Regions from separate parts of the Paenibacillus sp. FSL M7-0802 genome, predicted to be linked through region 1. Evidence: predicted binding sites of a transcription regulator. Region 1 holds the regulator's gene; each other region holds the start of a gene.

The links. Region 1 encodes LexA, which represses DNA repair genes until DNA is damaged. Its sites were predicted from a motif close to CGAACATATGTTCG; they were not measured.
Region 2: the regulator LexA is predicted to act here: its motif matches at 2,012-2,025, upstream of recA (recombinase RecA).
Region 3: the regulator LexA is predicted to act here: its motif matches at 4,139-4,152, upstream of addB (helicase-exonuclease AddAB subunit AddB).

The regions. Positions count from the first base shown of each region.
Region 1 covers NZ_JBBOSD010000001.1:5,526,880-5,532,004, reverse strand. Annotated here, with positions in the region: gene metH (methionine synthase) at 1-89, opposite strand, end outside; gene MHB54_RS25340 (1,2-dihydroxy-3-keto-5-methylthiopentene dioxygenase) at 369-911, shown strand; gene MHB54_RS25335 (HAD family hydrolase) at 1,011-1,805, opposite strand; gene MHB54_RS25330 (hypothetical protein) at 1,961-2,470, opposite strand; gene MHB54_RS25325 (DUF896 domain-containing protein) at 2,591-2,797, opposite strand; gene MHB54_RS25320 (LysM peptidoglycan-binding domain-containing protein) at 2,906-3,274, opposite strand; gene lexA (transcriptional repressor LexA) at 3,463-4,089, shown strand; gene MHB54_RS25310 (hypothetical protein) at 4,372-4,674, shown strand; gene MHB54_RS25305 (hypothetical protein) at 4,911-5,075, shown strand; gene MHB54_RS25300 (hypothetical protein) at 5,116-5,125, shown strand, end outside.
Region 2 covers NZ_JBBOSD010000001.1:428,333-433,457, forward strand. Annotated here, with positions in the region: gene MHB54_RS02260 (regulatory protein RecX) at 1-684, opposite strand, end outside; gene recA (recombinase RecA) at 881-1,942, opposite strand; gene MHB54_RS02270 (competence/damage-inducible protein A) at 2,184-3,452, opposite strand; gene pgsA (CDP-diacylglycerol--glycerol-3-phosphate 3-phosphatidyltransferase) at 3,548-4,135, opposite strand; gene MHB54_RS02280 (YajQ family cyclic di-GMP-binding protein) at 4,346-4,837, opposite strand; gene MHB54_RS02285 (hypothetical protein) at 4,982-5,125, opposite strand, start outside.
Region 3 covers NZ_JBBOSD010000001.1:4,825,538-4,830,662, reverse strand. Annotated here, with positions in the region: gene addA (helicase-exonuclease AddAB subunit AddA) at 1-509, opposite strand, end outside; gene addB (helicase-exonuclease AddAB subunit AddB) at 506-4,072, opposite strand; gene MHB54_RS22155 (class I SAM-dependent rRNA methyltransferase) at 4,310-5,125, opposite strand, start outside.

The DNA of each region.
Region 1 (5,125 bases):
AGGTCTTCCTGTTGAATCATGGTGCCCATGGCCCCATCAAGAAGGAGTATTCTTCGTTGTAATGCATCCTGCAAGCTAACTTTATCCAAATTTCTTCACCCCCGCAAAACGTTAAATCCTAGTTTAGCAGAAACCGTATCATTTAGATAGATTGAAGTAAAAACATACGTTTTATACAGGTTGTTCTTTGTAAAAATGACTTCTCTTATCCATTTTTATAGTTTGTAGCATTATAGAGCGTACTTAACCCTGCATCCTTTAGCTATGGTCATTTGCATTATAAAATGTTGAAATCCTGTATTGTACAACGTTTCAAGACATGGTATTCTTTATACAACATTAATCCAAGTGGAAAAGAGGGAATATATATGGCCGAAATCTTAATACGTAATACGAATGAACGAATTAGCGGTGAAGAACAAGTACGTGAATTTCTGGAGAGTCACGAGATATTGTATGAACATTGGGATGCTTCCAAATTGTCTGGGGAGTTGCAAGAAAACTTTACCTTAACAGATAATCAAAAGGCCGCTGTTCTCAAAACATTTGAACCTGAAATCAAGGATTTAGCCGCACGTCGCGGATATAAAATATGGGACGTTATCACTTTATCTGAAGCAACGCCGAATTTGGACGAGCTGCTGGCCAAGTTTGAGCAAATTCACACCCACACCGAGGATGAAATCCGTGCCATTGTCGCTGGTAAAGGCATCTTCATCATTAAAGGCCCTGAAGAGATCGGCTATTTTAACGTAGAGCTTTCACCGGGGGACGTTATCTCTGTACCTGAAAATATACCTCACTTCTTCACTTTAATGGAGAATCAAAAGATCGTCGCAATCCGCTTGTTCATCGAAGAAAATGGCTGGATTGCCGAACCGTATGAAGATCCAACCTTCATTAAAGCATAATTACGAATTTATCCTTGTGTGAATAAAAAAACTCCCTCTGCTCTGTAACAATAGCGAAGGGAGTTTTCTTAATACTCGTTTCTAAAGACTATTGATTTCTTACTTTAACGATTGAATAATTCCGTCCAATTCAGACAGATGCTTGATTTGGAACTTCGGCTTGATCTCTGTGGTATTGGTTTTAGTGTTTCGGTTCACCCAGACCGAGTGTACACCTGCTGCCAACGCTCCTTGAATATCAGTCGTCAGTTTATCTCCTACCATTAAAGCATGTTCAGGCTCAATACCAAGAAGCCCCAAAGCATGCTGGAATATAGACGGATCAGGCTTGCCTCGACCAAATGAACCTGAAATGACAACATGATCAAAGAAAGGAGCTAATTGAGGAACTCCATCCAGTTTCTCCTGTTGTAGATCAGGGGAGCCATTTGTCAGCAATAACAGCTTGTAATGTCCCTTCAATTGTTCTAGAATCTCGAACGTTTCTTCATATACATGTGGACGCGCGCGTCTTTCCGAAGCAAATTGGGTAGCCAGCTTTTCCGCCAACTTCTCATTATCTATCCCTAGTTGCTGGAGTCCTCTGCGCCATGATTCCTTTCGATAAACAGGGGCCAACTGTTCCAATTGGCGGAATTCAGGTTGCTCACCTGCTGTAAAATTCGCCCACAATCCTTCAAACGGATTAATGCCGATCATTTGAGTAAAACTAAAGGTTTCATAGGATTCATACAAAGCGCGTGCTTCCTTACGTACGGCTTCCTCCAGAGTTTTTGGATCAACGCCTGCTTCACGGGAGCCTGTTTGACACGCTGCATCAAATGCCTCTTCTACACTACGTTCATCCCACAAAAGGGTATCATCAAGATCAAACATTACCGCCTGAATCGTCATCTGAATTATCCACTCTCTTTCCACAGTATATGTACGCCTATTTGCTTGATTAAGCATTTGAATCGTTATGTGTGCCCATATTAAGCAAGCGGCCGCAGCATGTTATATGAAATAACATCATACGGCCTTTGTTACAGAGCTACAGGCTAAATCAGTTATTTCTTGTCTACCTGTATCTGATTGGATAGCGCAAACTTCTCAAGTCGCTCTGCAATGGCATCCGTGTCATAGCGACCTAATGATTTTGTGAAAATAAAATTACCACCCTTACCTTTTCTTTCAACGGTTACGTAACCCTTTTCAATCTTGATGGCTTTCATGTCCCCTGCCGTCATTGGACGTTCTCTACCACCTTTCAGCATATAGAGAGTATCCTTTCCCACTTTCAAATAAGGACGACGGATGAAAAAGATAACAGCCAGCATCAAGTACAGGCCGAATACAAGCCAATCCATCCCTCGCATACCGGTCTTAGTCAAAAAGTAACTCATAAGCATGTACAATACAGAAAGACCAGCCAGCATAATTGGCACAGTAATGTTACGGCCACGGAAAATATCCATTGTAGAACCTGCGCCGCTAATGGTTTGAATGCCTTGCTTTTTGCGCGATTTATTTAAATGCGCTGTGTTTTTGCGTACTTTTCTTTCAAATGATCGGGCCATCTCTCAATTCCTTCCCAGATATATTACATTAAAACAATTGCCTCAAAGCTGATCTATATAGATACCATAAAAGGTACCTAAAACAAAAGGCAAATTGCAGGCTTGGGCACTTTAACAACATTAATGCTTCAGCCCGTCATTTCCTTTCGATGTATCATCGTCCACAAATTCAATCGTCTCAAGCTGCTGCCGAAAATTACGGCGAATGTTACCTAAATAAATTTCCCGAAGATTGGCGCGCTCTGTGGCTTCCTCTTCCGTCAAACCCTCGGATTTTGCTTTGCGCGCTAATTCATTAATGCGCTGTACCAAGCTGTCTATATCCAAATTGTGTCCCCTCCATAAAAGCAAAGATATAATACACTTTGACATGTAGAAAAGAGCTTGTCAAGGCTCCCGTATTACGCTCCCTGACAAGCTCTAATAGACTATAGATCAGAAGTTAGGAAGCTTGAGTACCTGACCTGCCTGCACTCCCCGATCCTCCAAACCGTTAATCCGCACAATTCCTTCTATATATACCCGTGTATCCATTCGTTCCGGTTTATGATTTGCGGCAATCTCCCACAACGTATCCCCAGGTTGTACGGTCAGTTTAGCCACTTCTTCCTTGGAAGCTGAAGGTGCCGCGAAAACTGTAAGTACACCTGCCCCTGCAATCCAAGCAACAATCACTATAATAAGAAGCTTAAGTAAAAGAGTATTGGTAATAATCTGCATAAAACGTGCCCTACCCTCTTTTCGAGTCTCCTGTAAATTTTCTAAATTCATCGGAAAAATACTTTGATAAGTGCTATATTTCATCATTGGCTGTGTCCTCCAAACGTTTGTTCTTATGTTTTCACAATATAACACGAACATTTGTTTTGTTCAATAGAAAAGAGAACAAAAGTTCGCAATTATTTTCAGGGATTATTTAGAACTTATGTTTGTACGAACGGAGGTTCTATGCTATAATTTTCCCAAACGTTACTAAATGGGGTTGATACGGTATGTCTAAGATTTCGAGCCGCCAGCAGGCCATTCTTGAATTTATCCGCAATGAAGTGCGTCTAAAGGGATACCCCCCTTCTGTACGCGAAATAGGCGAGGCTGTCGGATTAGCCTCCAGTTCTACGGTTCATGGTCATTTGGATCGTTTAGAGAAAAAAGGACTCATTCGCCGCGATCCTACAAAACCACGGGCTATTGAGTTACTCGGTCAAGACGAATCGGATAACAGCAACTTGATTAATTACTCCATTAGTCGTGTCCCCGTCGTCGGCAAAGTAACTGCTGGCCTTCCTATTACGGCGACAGAAAATATTGAAGATTACTTTCCTCTTCCCCAACACTTTGTTGGTGAGGATAAAATATTCATGTTATCTGTTGTAGGCGAAAGCATGATTGAAGCTGGTATTGCTAACGGAGACTATGTAATCGTACGTCAGCAGCAGACCGCTGATAATGGTGATATTGTTGTAGCTATGACAGATGAAGACGAAGCTACAGTTAAAACCTTCTACAAAGAAAAGGATCATATTCGGCTTCAACCTGAAAATCCAGCCTTTGAACCGCTTCGCCTGACACACGTCAGCATTTTGGGCAAGGTTGTAGGACTCTTCCGGGACTTCCACTGATTTCTCGTTCTTTCTTCCCCGTTATTCTATCCACTAATACAAAACCGGCTGCCTAGGGCAAGCCGGTTTTGTATTGCTATTATGTTTATTATGTATCTCACAACTATTTTTTCATTTCAGCAACCTATCCCTATTTTTTCTACTAAAAATCAGCCTCCTCATCTCAAATAATCCCCCACTGACCTTGAGCAGCTATACTGTCATGGGCAAAACTAATAGATCTTTCTTTGTTTTAGATAAATATGGTATATTAATTACTTATAGCTCTGTAGGAGGAATTAAATGAAAAAAATTATAATTTCAGCGTTTGTTGTGATATTTATCGCCATAAGCTGTGTAGTTCCAACAATGGATCATTTGTATGCAAAAGAGAACTCCCACATAACAACCTATGACCGTATTAAGTATATACAAATACTTATCCATTTCAGGTATTTAGAAAAGCAACTCGAAGCTGTAATTTTCGAAAGAAATAATTATCCAGAAGACAGCCAAGAATATAAACAGCTCTCTGAACAACTGAATCATATTCTTGCTCAAGAGGCGTACTACGAGAAGAAACTTAACACTCTTAATAGTAAATAATTTTCATACTAACTGCCTATTATCTTTATCTACACTATTAGACTCATGCCGACCTGCCTGTAACATTCTCCTGCAACGTAAAGTTGAAAAGGCGAAGACAGGTTCGCATGAGTTTTTTTATTATCCATTAGGAATATAGGTACTAGCTTCTTTTTGCTTTTAATAGATTTATGCTGATACATTACTATCACAATTGACATATGTATATAGCAGAACTAAGCAAAGGAGATATGCAGATGATCAGAAATAGAGTTAAAACGTATAAGCATCGCATCGGGAAAAACAGATATCTGGTCGTTAAAGTCTTTCAAGCCGCAGCTGCTAAAACAGGAAGCGGAAATGCACTAGCAACCAATGCCTTGAATATCAAAATTTCCAAGCGTAAGCATAAACGCCACTAAGATTTAACCGTACCTTCATTTCTTGAAGGGAGGTGATATTATGAGCAGAA
Region 2 (5,125 bases), 5.1 Mb from region 1:
ATTGACTACCCGGCGTGTCATATCCCCCGAATATCCGCGTCTCATGAGAAAAGGGTATGTTTTCCTTTTTTTCTCCATTATATCACCACGTACCTGATTCCATTTCTTACGTCCGACCGTCAAAGCGCTCTCCCACTCCTCATTATCGGTGATCTCACCTAACGCTTCGCCAATAGAGGCTTTAGAGATGCCCTTCTGACGAAGTTCTTGCCTAACCCACATCTTCCCCTTACGTTGGCTTGTTATGCGCTGCCTTGCCCATTGACGGGCGTATAAATCATCATCTACGAGTTGTTCCCTATGGAGTCGGACCATTACTTCGTCAATAACAGACTGATCCAGTTCTTTTTGCGCTAAACGCTGGGCAATTTCCTGACGTGTGCGAGGCTTTCGCCCCAAATAGCGAAGCGCAAGTACATAAGCCTGTTGCTTTTCATCTGCCAGAACGATATCTTCCAGTTCTTTTTTATCAAATGACGTTCCTTTGAACATATTGTACTTGATCATTACATCTTCTAATACAGACAGTGAATAAGGACCAAAATGTATGATATACCTTCCACGTTTGCGTCCCTGTCCCTGCTCTACCCTAGTAATCATCAATTCCTCATGATCCGGAAAAAGAGAAATCCCTTGTTGCTTATTTGCTTCCGAAGTGTATTCATCTTCATCGTCCAACTGCAATATATTTCCCTCACTTTGAAATTCACGAAAGCAGCCTTTGAACACCTGCTACGCAAAAGTTAGATTCCACTGACAAAGCAGACTCTAGTTGATGCAAAAATGCCCTGCACAACTGTGCAGGGCATCAGAATCATGCTATTCAAACGGACGGTGCCATAACCCTGGCCCCAGTTCACAAACCAGGATTCACCGAGCTTTATTCAAGCTCCAACAATTCCTGTTCTTCCTTCGCTTGCTGTGCCAACTCTTCTTCTGTAGGCGGAGCAACCGTCGTAATCAGATTGCTGGCCACCCGAATTTTTTGTTCGATCGTACTAGCAATATTCGGATTTTCCTTCAAAAATTGCTTAGCATTCTCACGTCCCTGACCAAGGCGCTCACCTTCGTAGGAATACCAGGCTCCGCTCTTGTCGACAATGTCATGCTCCGTACCGATATCGATCAGGCTACCTTCTTTGGAAATGCCCTCACCGTACATAATATCTACCTCAGCCTGACGGAAAGGAGGGGCAACTTTGTTCTTCACGACTTTAATACGTGTGCGGTTACCCACAATGTCGTTACCCATTTTCAAACTTTCAATACGACGAACATCCAAACGTACCGTAGAGTAAAACTTCAAGGCACGTCCACCTGGTGTTGTTTCAGGGTTACCGAACATAACACCTACTTTTTCACGTAGCTGGTTAATAAAAATAGCAATGGTTTTCGACTTATTAATGGCTCCAGAAAGCTTACGCAATGCCTGAGACATCAAACGTGCTTGAAGACCAACGTGGGAATCTCCCATTTCGCCTTCAATCTCTGCCTTGGGCACAAGTGCCGCTACGGAGTCAACAACTACAATGTCTACTGCTCCACTACGTACAAGAGCTTCGGCAATCTCAAGCGCCTGCTCTCCTGTATCTGGTTGCGATAGTAACAACTCATCAATATTGACACCCAGCTTGCTTGCATACGACGGATCAAGCGCATGCTCGGCGTCGATAAAGGCGGCTTGTCCGCCTGTTTTTTGCACCTCTGCGATAGCGTGAAGAGCTACTGTCGTTTTACCGGATGATTCCGGTCCGTATATTTCAATAACCCGGCCTCTTGGAAAGCCGCCCGTTCCTAACGCAATATCCAAAGCAATCGAACCACTGGGGATCGTTTCCACTTGCATGTGGGTAGACTCACCCAACTTCATAATGGAACCTTTACCAAATTGCTTTTCTATTTGACGGAGCGCCATATCCAGCGCAGCACGACGATCTGACAATAAACTCACATCCTTCATTGTTTGTACTTTAATAATACCTTGTTTTGACACGCTTGCCAAGCATTTTTTCGAACATACATTCGTTTTTTTGTTCACACAGCTCTCTTCTACAATTACACCTGTCTCTTAAAACAAAAAAAGAACCGCTGGCAAAAGGCTTTGCAACGGTTCTTCCGATAAGATGATTATATCATAAATATCTATCTAAAACAACTCTACGACCCACACTGTACATAGATGTTTAAGAGGGTTTCTCGTTCTCTACCAGCCTGCGCCACAATCTGTACAGGATTGCTTTGACTGATCGCAGTCGGATTGTTTCACGGTTACCACTCAGTCTCAGTTCATGTACTTCCGTTTCCTTGTCGCGTTCAGCAATGCCAATATACACCAAACCGACTGGCTTCCGTTCGGAATACCCAGGCCCGGCAACACCAGTAACTGAAAGTCCAAAATCGCTGTCCATGATCATTCTCGCCTGCTCTGCAAGCACAAGGGCTACTTCCTTACTCACTGCACCTGGCGCTTGATCCCCTTCCAAATAATCATAAGGCACGTTGAGTAATTTCATCTTCATTTCATTGGAATAGCACACGATGCCACCTTGAAACATAACAGCACTGCCAGGTATAGAAGTGATGTGTTCCATCAGCATTCCACCTGTACAGCTTTCTGCCGCACTCACAGTGAGCCCGCGTTTGGCCATTAGATCTACGATAACCTTCTCCAGCGTAACATCTTCACTTGCATACATATATTCCGAAAGACGCTGCTGAATTTCTACTTCCGTAGCCGTCAGCTTAATTAGTGCTTCACTTTCGCTGGCCGCCTTGGTGGATATACGGATCGTGACTTCCCCTTCCTTGGCATAAGGAGCAATCGTGGGGTCTGTCTGGGATTGGATCAGATCTAACAAATGGGTTTCAAGAGCTGACTCACCGATCCCTGCAAATTTTAGCATTTTTGAATAAATTGGCATTTCCTCACCGCTCAATGCCTGCTGAAGCAACCAAGGTTTCGCTTGGTTTGCAAACATGGGTTTGAGTTCCTTAGGCGGTCCAGGCAAAACTACATAAAATTTACCGTCCTGTGCAATTGCGTCGCCCACAGCTAGCCCTGTCTCATTTTCAAGCGGAGTAGCGCCTTCAATAGAAAGCGCCTGCCGGCGGTTATTCTCGGTCATTTCTACCCCACGGTTACGGAAAAACTGATCTAGCTTGTCCATTGCAAGACGATCTATGTGCAATTTTCGCCCCAATACAGACGCTATCGCATCTTTCGTCAAATCATCCTGAGTCGGTCCCAGACCACCGGAAAACAAAATAATATCCGCACGCTTCTGAGCAATTCTTATCGCTTCCTGAAGCCGATCTATGTTATCGCCAACTACAGTCTGAAAATATACATCGATTCCGATTGTAGCCAACTCTTGTGACAAATATTGAGCATTTGTATTCACTATTTGTCCGAGCAATAACTCTGTACCTACTGCAATTATTTCAGCTTTCATCAATTCTTCCTCCTGTACTGCGAATATTATGGGAATTATGTAAAGAAACAGCAATAAGTTTAGTCCCTATTGCTGTTTCCATAAAATTTATCCTGTTAAACTTTGGAGGAGCTCAGCAAGTGGATATTTTTCACAAAATAATCAATACCCGAATAAATGGTGATCAACACCGCTGCCCATATCGCTATTAAATCAAACGGGATACCAAGAAAAACAAACGGGAAATTATTAATGAGCAACGCTACAATAGCAACGATCTGGATGATCGTCTTCAATTTGCCCCAATTACTTGCAGCAACCACAGAACCATCCAGTAAGGCAATCTGACGCAGACCCGTAACCGCAAACTCACGGCTAACAATCACAACGACAATCCACGAATCGATTTTTCCCATTTCTACCAAGGAAACCAAAATGGCGGTTACCAAAAGCTTATCAGCAAGGGGGTCCAACAGCTTGCCCAAATTGGTGACCATATTATTTTTACGTGCCAAATATCCGTCAAGACCATCCGTGCTGGCTGCTACAAGGAAAATGATAGCCGCAATCAGCTGATTATACGGCAGCTTGAAAGCTCCGATCTCAATCGGCGGCGGATAAAAATCAAAGTCCACCAGCAAAGCCAGCATCATCACCGGAATAAGGCAAATCCGCGTTATTGTAATTCTGTTGGGTAAATTCACAACACACTCTCCCCTGATTATCGTACTTGATTACAAATGGCAGTTTTCGGATTAAATTCAATCCTATGTAAATCGCTATCGACGAGCGCTATACACCTGAATTGTCTGCATTTTCGTTACAAGTATAATATGGCACAAAACGCATGTCAAAATAACCTGCCGCACATCAAGCAACGTTTTTTCCTACAAAATGTATGAGGGAAAACGGCTTTATTTCATGTTTGTAAATTGAAGCTCCAATGGCAAATCAGCTTTACGTAGCAATTGAATGATCGCCTGTAAATCATCCCTGTTTTTTCCGGTCACTCGGATTTGATCACCTTGAATCTGACTTTTAACTTTTAGCTTGGAGTCCCGAATAAGAATGTTAATTTTCTTGGCATTATCCTGATCAATTCCCTGCTTAAGCGAAAGACGCTGACGCACTGAACCTAAAGAGGCGGGTTCCAATTTGCCATACTCCACATTTTTAAGGGACAGACCTCGTTTGGCCATTTTAGATTGCAAAATATCAATCACCGCATTCAGCTTGTATTCGTCTTCCGATGCAATCGTAAGAGCTTCTTTCTCAAGCTTAAGGCTACTTTTGCTACCCTTGAAATCAAATCGAGTTTCAATTTCACGCTCCGTCTGATGAACCGCATTTGTTAACTCCTGCATATCCATTTTGGAGACGATATCAAATGAATTTTCTGAAGCCATCGTTTCACTTTCCTTTCCACAACAAAGTTCAATATCTAATTATAGGCTAGTCATTTACAAAAATCCAATAATCCGTTGACTAAAAAGGCGTTCTTGCCAGTTTTCCTGACAAAAACGCCTTTATTTCATTTACGGTCAAAATATCTAATTATGGCTTCGTGTTGGAGTTCGGAACATATCCAAAAGTCCAAGCACAATGTGAGCAAGACCAAAGCCCAGTATGCCATAGCCCCATGCATTCGGTGTCAGATAATAGCCCAGTAAACTGACAATTATACCGAGCCCAGT
Region 3 (5,125 bases), 700 kb from region 1:
AATGTACTGCCTTCATCATGAGCCTCATATTTCTCCTCAAACAGTTCTTCTAGAAGCTCCTGACGCAGCAATTCTGTCTCATGCTCATTCATAATCCGAAAACCGGGATCAAGGGGAATGGCCTGATAATGCCTGCGGATGACCTCCATACAAAATGAGTGAAGCGTCGTAATCGAGGCCCGATTCAGCAACGATAGCTGGCGGCGTACATGCTCACTTTCCGGTTCCTGCTCCAGTACACGTTCCAACGCTTCGCGTATCCGTTGACGCATTTCGGCGGCGGCAGCCTTCGTAAAGGTCGCTACCAGTAACCGATCCACACTGAAGCCGAGCTGGGGATCGACGATTTTACGAATAATACGCTCTACGAGCACCGCTGTTTTACCAGACCCTGCCGCTGCCGCGACCAGCATGTTGTTACCAGATTCCGAAATTGCACGCCACTGGTCATCGCTCCACATACTGCCTTCCGGCTTCGGCATGCCTTTAGTGTTTGACGTGCCTATCATTGGTCCATTCCTCCTTTCCCTTCCTGTGTATGACCCAGCAGATTCCAGATCTGATCCTTACCGGGTTTACCCCATTGATTGTAGCCACTACCGTCCAGACTGTCGTCAAATTGACAAACAGGCTTAAAAGAACAGAAGGTACAAGCCGTCTCTTGCTGGATTCGATAAGGTTCAATGGCCACATCGCCCTCTGTCATCCGTGTGCCAATCGTCCGAATATTATGACGTACCGAAGCTAGCAGGCTGTCCCACTGTTCCGGCGAAGCAACCGAAGCACTGCTATAAAAACTGCCGTCTGCTTTCACCGCAACAGGTAAAATAGAGGAATATCCCTTGTCCAATGCTGTATCCATTTGCCCAACTACATCCCGATCCGCGAGCAATAATCCCTTCATCTTAAAACGTTTTAAAAGCTCCTGACGGGCCTGTTCTGCGCTAAGACCGTTAGGCGACTGCAACATCGGATTGTGGACGTGAAAATACAGTGTACCCGCTGGATAAGCTGTCTCGCCCAACCATTCCTCCGCCGCATTCAGCAGCACATCCAGGTAGGTGAGCATCTGCAAGGACAGGCCATAGTACACTTCATGCAGCTTGAGATCCTTTTGGCTAGATTTGTAATCGATGACACGCAAAAGTAACCCCTTTTCTCCCTCTGCCACATCTACACGGTCAATCCGTCCGACAATTTCCATCACAACGCCGTTATCTAACCGGAAGCTTAACGGAGGAAGCTGCTGACCCGGCCCAAAGTCCAACTCCAGCCCAATCGGCTCAAAGCTACCTCTTCGCGCATGTTCACCTAAAATCAACGAGGCACGGCTCACGATGTCTTTCAATTTACGCAAAATGTAGCCATACCGCTTGGAGCTCATTAAAATCTCGCCTTGCAGACGAGGAGCCAAACGCTCCACTGTACTTTCCGCCTCTTGGCGGCATTCCTCCGTGCTGAGACTGCCCCAGCTGACATTGCGTTTACGCAAATTGATCGCCATCTCTCCAAGCGCTGCATGAAATAATTGTCCGATATCCGGGGCCTTCAGGCGATACATTTGACGTTCCTTCAAACGAAGACCGTGAGAGGCAAAGTGCGAAAATGGACATGCCACAAAACGTTCCATACGAGATACGCTGGTACGCAGCTTGCTGCCGTACAGACGGCGGCTCGTTTCCTTCTGCATTTCGGCATGGTTCTCGTAAAAAAGTGAGGTCAACAGCTGACGCAGCTTGTCCTTCTCACGCCCTTGCTGGCTTGCGTACCAGTTATATACCTCCCACCAAGGGGATAAAATGTCACCGCCACGCCGCCAATGCCGTAATTGCGCAATGAGCTGCGGTAAAGCCTCGGACGGATGAGAAGCATACTCCCATTGCGTCGTCCAAGCATCCCCAGGCAAAGGGTATCCAGCCAGTGGACGCTCGTCCAGACTAGGAAACAGGTGCCGCACATGTCGTACTAACTCAGACGGCAGCAACGACTTCCCTTCTTCATCAGTCACTGCATAGCTCATCCACAGGCTTTTACCGGCTGAGGTAAGGGCCGTATAAGCGAGAAAACGTTCGTCCAACAGACGTCTTGTCATATCCGGCGCCAGCTCTACGCCTCGTTCGTTTAATGCCATACGCTCCTGCTCATTCAGCACACCGTCCTCATGGAACACAGCCGGCATCACACCTTCGTTCATACCTAGCACAAAGGCATGTTGAATACCGGACACACGTGTACGGTCCGTGTTTCCGACTAGAACCTGATCCAGAGCTGGCGGAACAAGTCCCATACGGAACTCAGCCAATCCCGTTTCCAGCACACCCGCAAACAAAGAGGTATCCAGCCTCTCGTCACCCATCATTTCGACAATTTGATCCAGTAGTTCAAGCACCGCATCCCATACTTGACGATGCTCCTTCGCCTGCTCAGGTTTTCCTGCTTCCCCTGCCTGATGAATGAAGGCGTCCAGCTTGTGGCCAATCTCTGCATCCTCCAGTAACAGATATACCGCTTCACACTTCTCAAGTGCAGTTCGTGCCTTGCCCACACGTTTCTCAAACGCACGTAAAGGCGTCACGATCACATCCCGGCACAGCTCCATCAAATCCAACGTTTCATCCCGCCTACGGCTCCGTTCCTGCTCCTCCAGCTCCAGTGACAAGCTGGGCACAGCCTGCCACGGGCGACCGTCTGTCCAACGGCTGCCTTGTATTCCGCAGGCTAGTACATAGTTTTCCAAACGGTCCATCTCCTCACGGCTCACCCGACCATCCAGCGGCAGGAGAAGGTCTGTTTTGACCGCACGGAATACATCCTCATATCGCCAACGACGCTGCACGATATCCAGCGAAGCCCGAATCAATTCCACTAAGGGATGATGCAAAACACTTCTCCGCTGATCCAGAAATACTGGAACCTCATATTGTTTGAATATCGGTTCCACCCATGGCTCATAATCTTCAATATGACGTACAAACAGGGCCATCTCCCGATAACGAGCGCCCTCATCTCGGGCCAGACGACGCATTTCGCGTGCAGCCCCTTCCAGCTCTGCACGGCGATTAGCCGCAGTGTACAGTTTTATGCCTTCCGGCTGTTCTTCTGTCCACTGCTCTCGTAGCTGCTGCAGCCGCATCCATTGTTCCTGATTCCGTAACCCTGTACGATGTTCAAAGTTAGCCTCCAAATACGCCAACGCCGGACGCTCCTTAAATCTCGGCAGCGGATCAGGGCGCAGTAATTGTGTCTGCGTCTCTATCATCAGCTCGTCTGCCATTCCTTTGAGCTTTACATACGCAGCCGCTGAGGGATGAAACAAATCCAGCTCATGCGGAAGCTGTCCGCTCTCGTAGCTGCGGTTGCAAGTCAGCGCCACCGTCAACGAAGAAGCGTGCAGCATAAGCTGCTCCACCACCTTGTATTCATGTGGTGTAAACCTGCGGTAGCCATCCATCCAAATATCTGCCCCACGCACAAGGGAAGACTCAGCAATCTGTTCTGCCAGCATGCGCAGCGTATCTTCACCGTCAATATATTTAAGCGTCAGCTCTCGTTCAAAATCCTCATAGATTAGACTGATATCTTTGAGCTTGCCACGCAAAATCGGAGTTGACTCTCCAGCAGCGTTCATTCGCTCCAGTTGCTCCGGTACAGACCGAGTATCATTTCCATACTGCTTTAGCTCTGTAAACAATGTATTCAACCGATCCACAAAGCCGAGCTGGTCTCCCGAATCCTTAAACAAACTCAGTTCATCCTTGCGACGACGAATAATTTTATATAAAAGCATCTTCTTGCCTTCTTCCGTTACAGGCACCAGTGCTGAACCCCCGGTTTCCTGCATAACTAAATAGGCAAGACGATGAAATCCCATCACTTGGGCGCGCACCGACCCCTGAATACCGTCTCCGGCTTCTGTAAGTAACGCATGCTCAGAAGCAAATGACGATTGCTCCGGTACAAGTAACAGCATAGGCTTACCTAGCGGCTCCTCGCGTAACATAGACGTCATTTCATTGCGGATTAACGTACTTTTACCACTCCCAGAGCGGCCAATCAACAAGCGGACCGACATGATGCGGCCTCCTTTCCAACGAACAACATTCTATTAAACAGTATAGCATATCAGGCAAGGGAGAAAAGAACGTACGTTTGCCATGTTGTAGCAATTCTTCCTCCCTCTAAAAAAACAAATCAGTCCCGCAGATTGGCTTGGTGCACGCCTTCTCTACAGGACTGATTTATACCTAAACGAGTCTATTTTACCTATTTAATCACCAAAAAGGCGATTGACTTTGACCTTGTATGAAACCTACAGCTGTGTCCGGCTGCGCACCTCAAAGATGGCGAATTTCAAGTAATGGCCTTCCTCCACACCCAAAATTTGAGGATGGTCCTTACCAGCCGCTCTCCAGTCTACCAGACGAAGGATTTTGCCGGCATCTGCCGCCGCTTCCTTAATGGTATCTAAAAACAACTCTGGCCGCATATGGAATGAGCAGCTCGCTGTCACCAGATAGCCGCCCTCATTGACCAGCTTCATCCCGTGCAGGTTGATATCTTTATATCCACGTGTAGCTCCTTTGACAGCGTTCTTCGTTTTGGCAAAGGCTGGCGGATCAAGAATGACCACGTCAAAGGTGCGTCCGCCACCTGCTGTCAGCGGCTTGGATGTATCTCCTTTGCCCCCGGCTCGTGCATTGCGTTCCTCTACACCTTTCACTTGATTGCGCAAATATTGAAAAGCATCGTCGACGACAAACTCAACGCGTTCCTCAAAACCGTTCAGCTTGACATTATCCCGCGCACTTTCAATCGCATGCTCAGAAATATCAAGACAAGTTACTTTTTTAGCACCATGTTTACATGCATTGAGCGTAAAGCTTCCCGTGTGCGAAAAACATTCCAATACGGTTGCGCCATCCCAGAATGGGAATTCAACAACCTTACCACTTTTATTCACTGGCTTCATGACCGTTGTGCCCGCATCCCCTGAGTCTGCAGCTACTTCTTGTAGCGTAATTCCACTACGTGCTCCCCAACCTGTCATCAACGGTGCTATGGCCGCACGATTTTCACGCTGGTCAAAGAAATAACCCGTCTTCTGGCCCTCTACGATATCAACCTT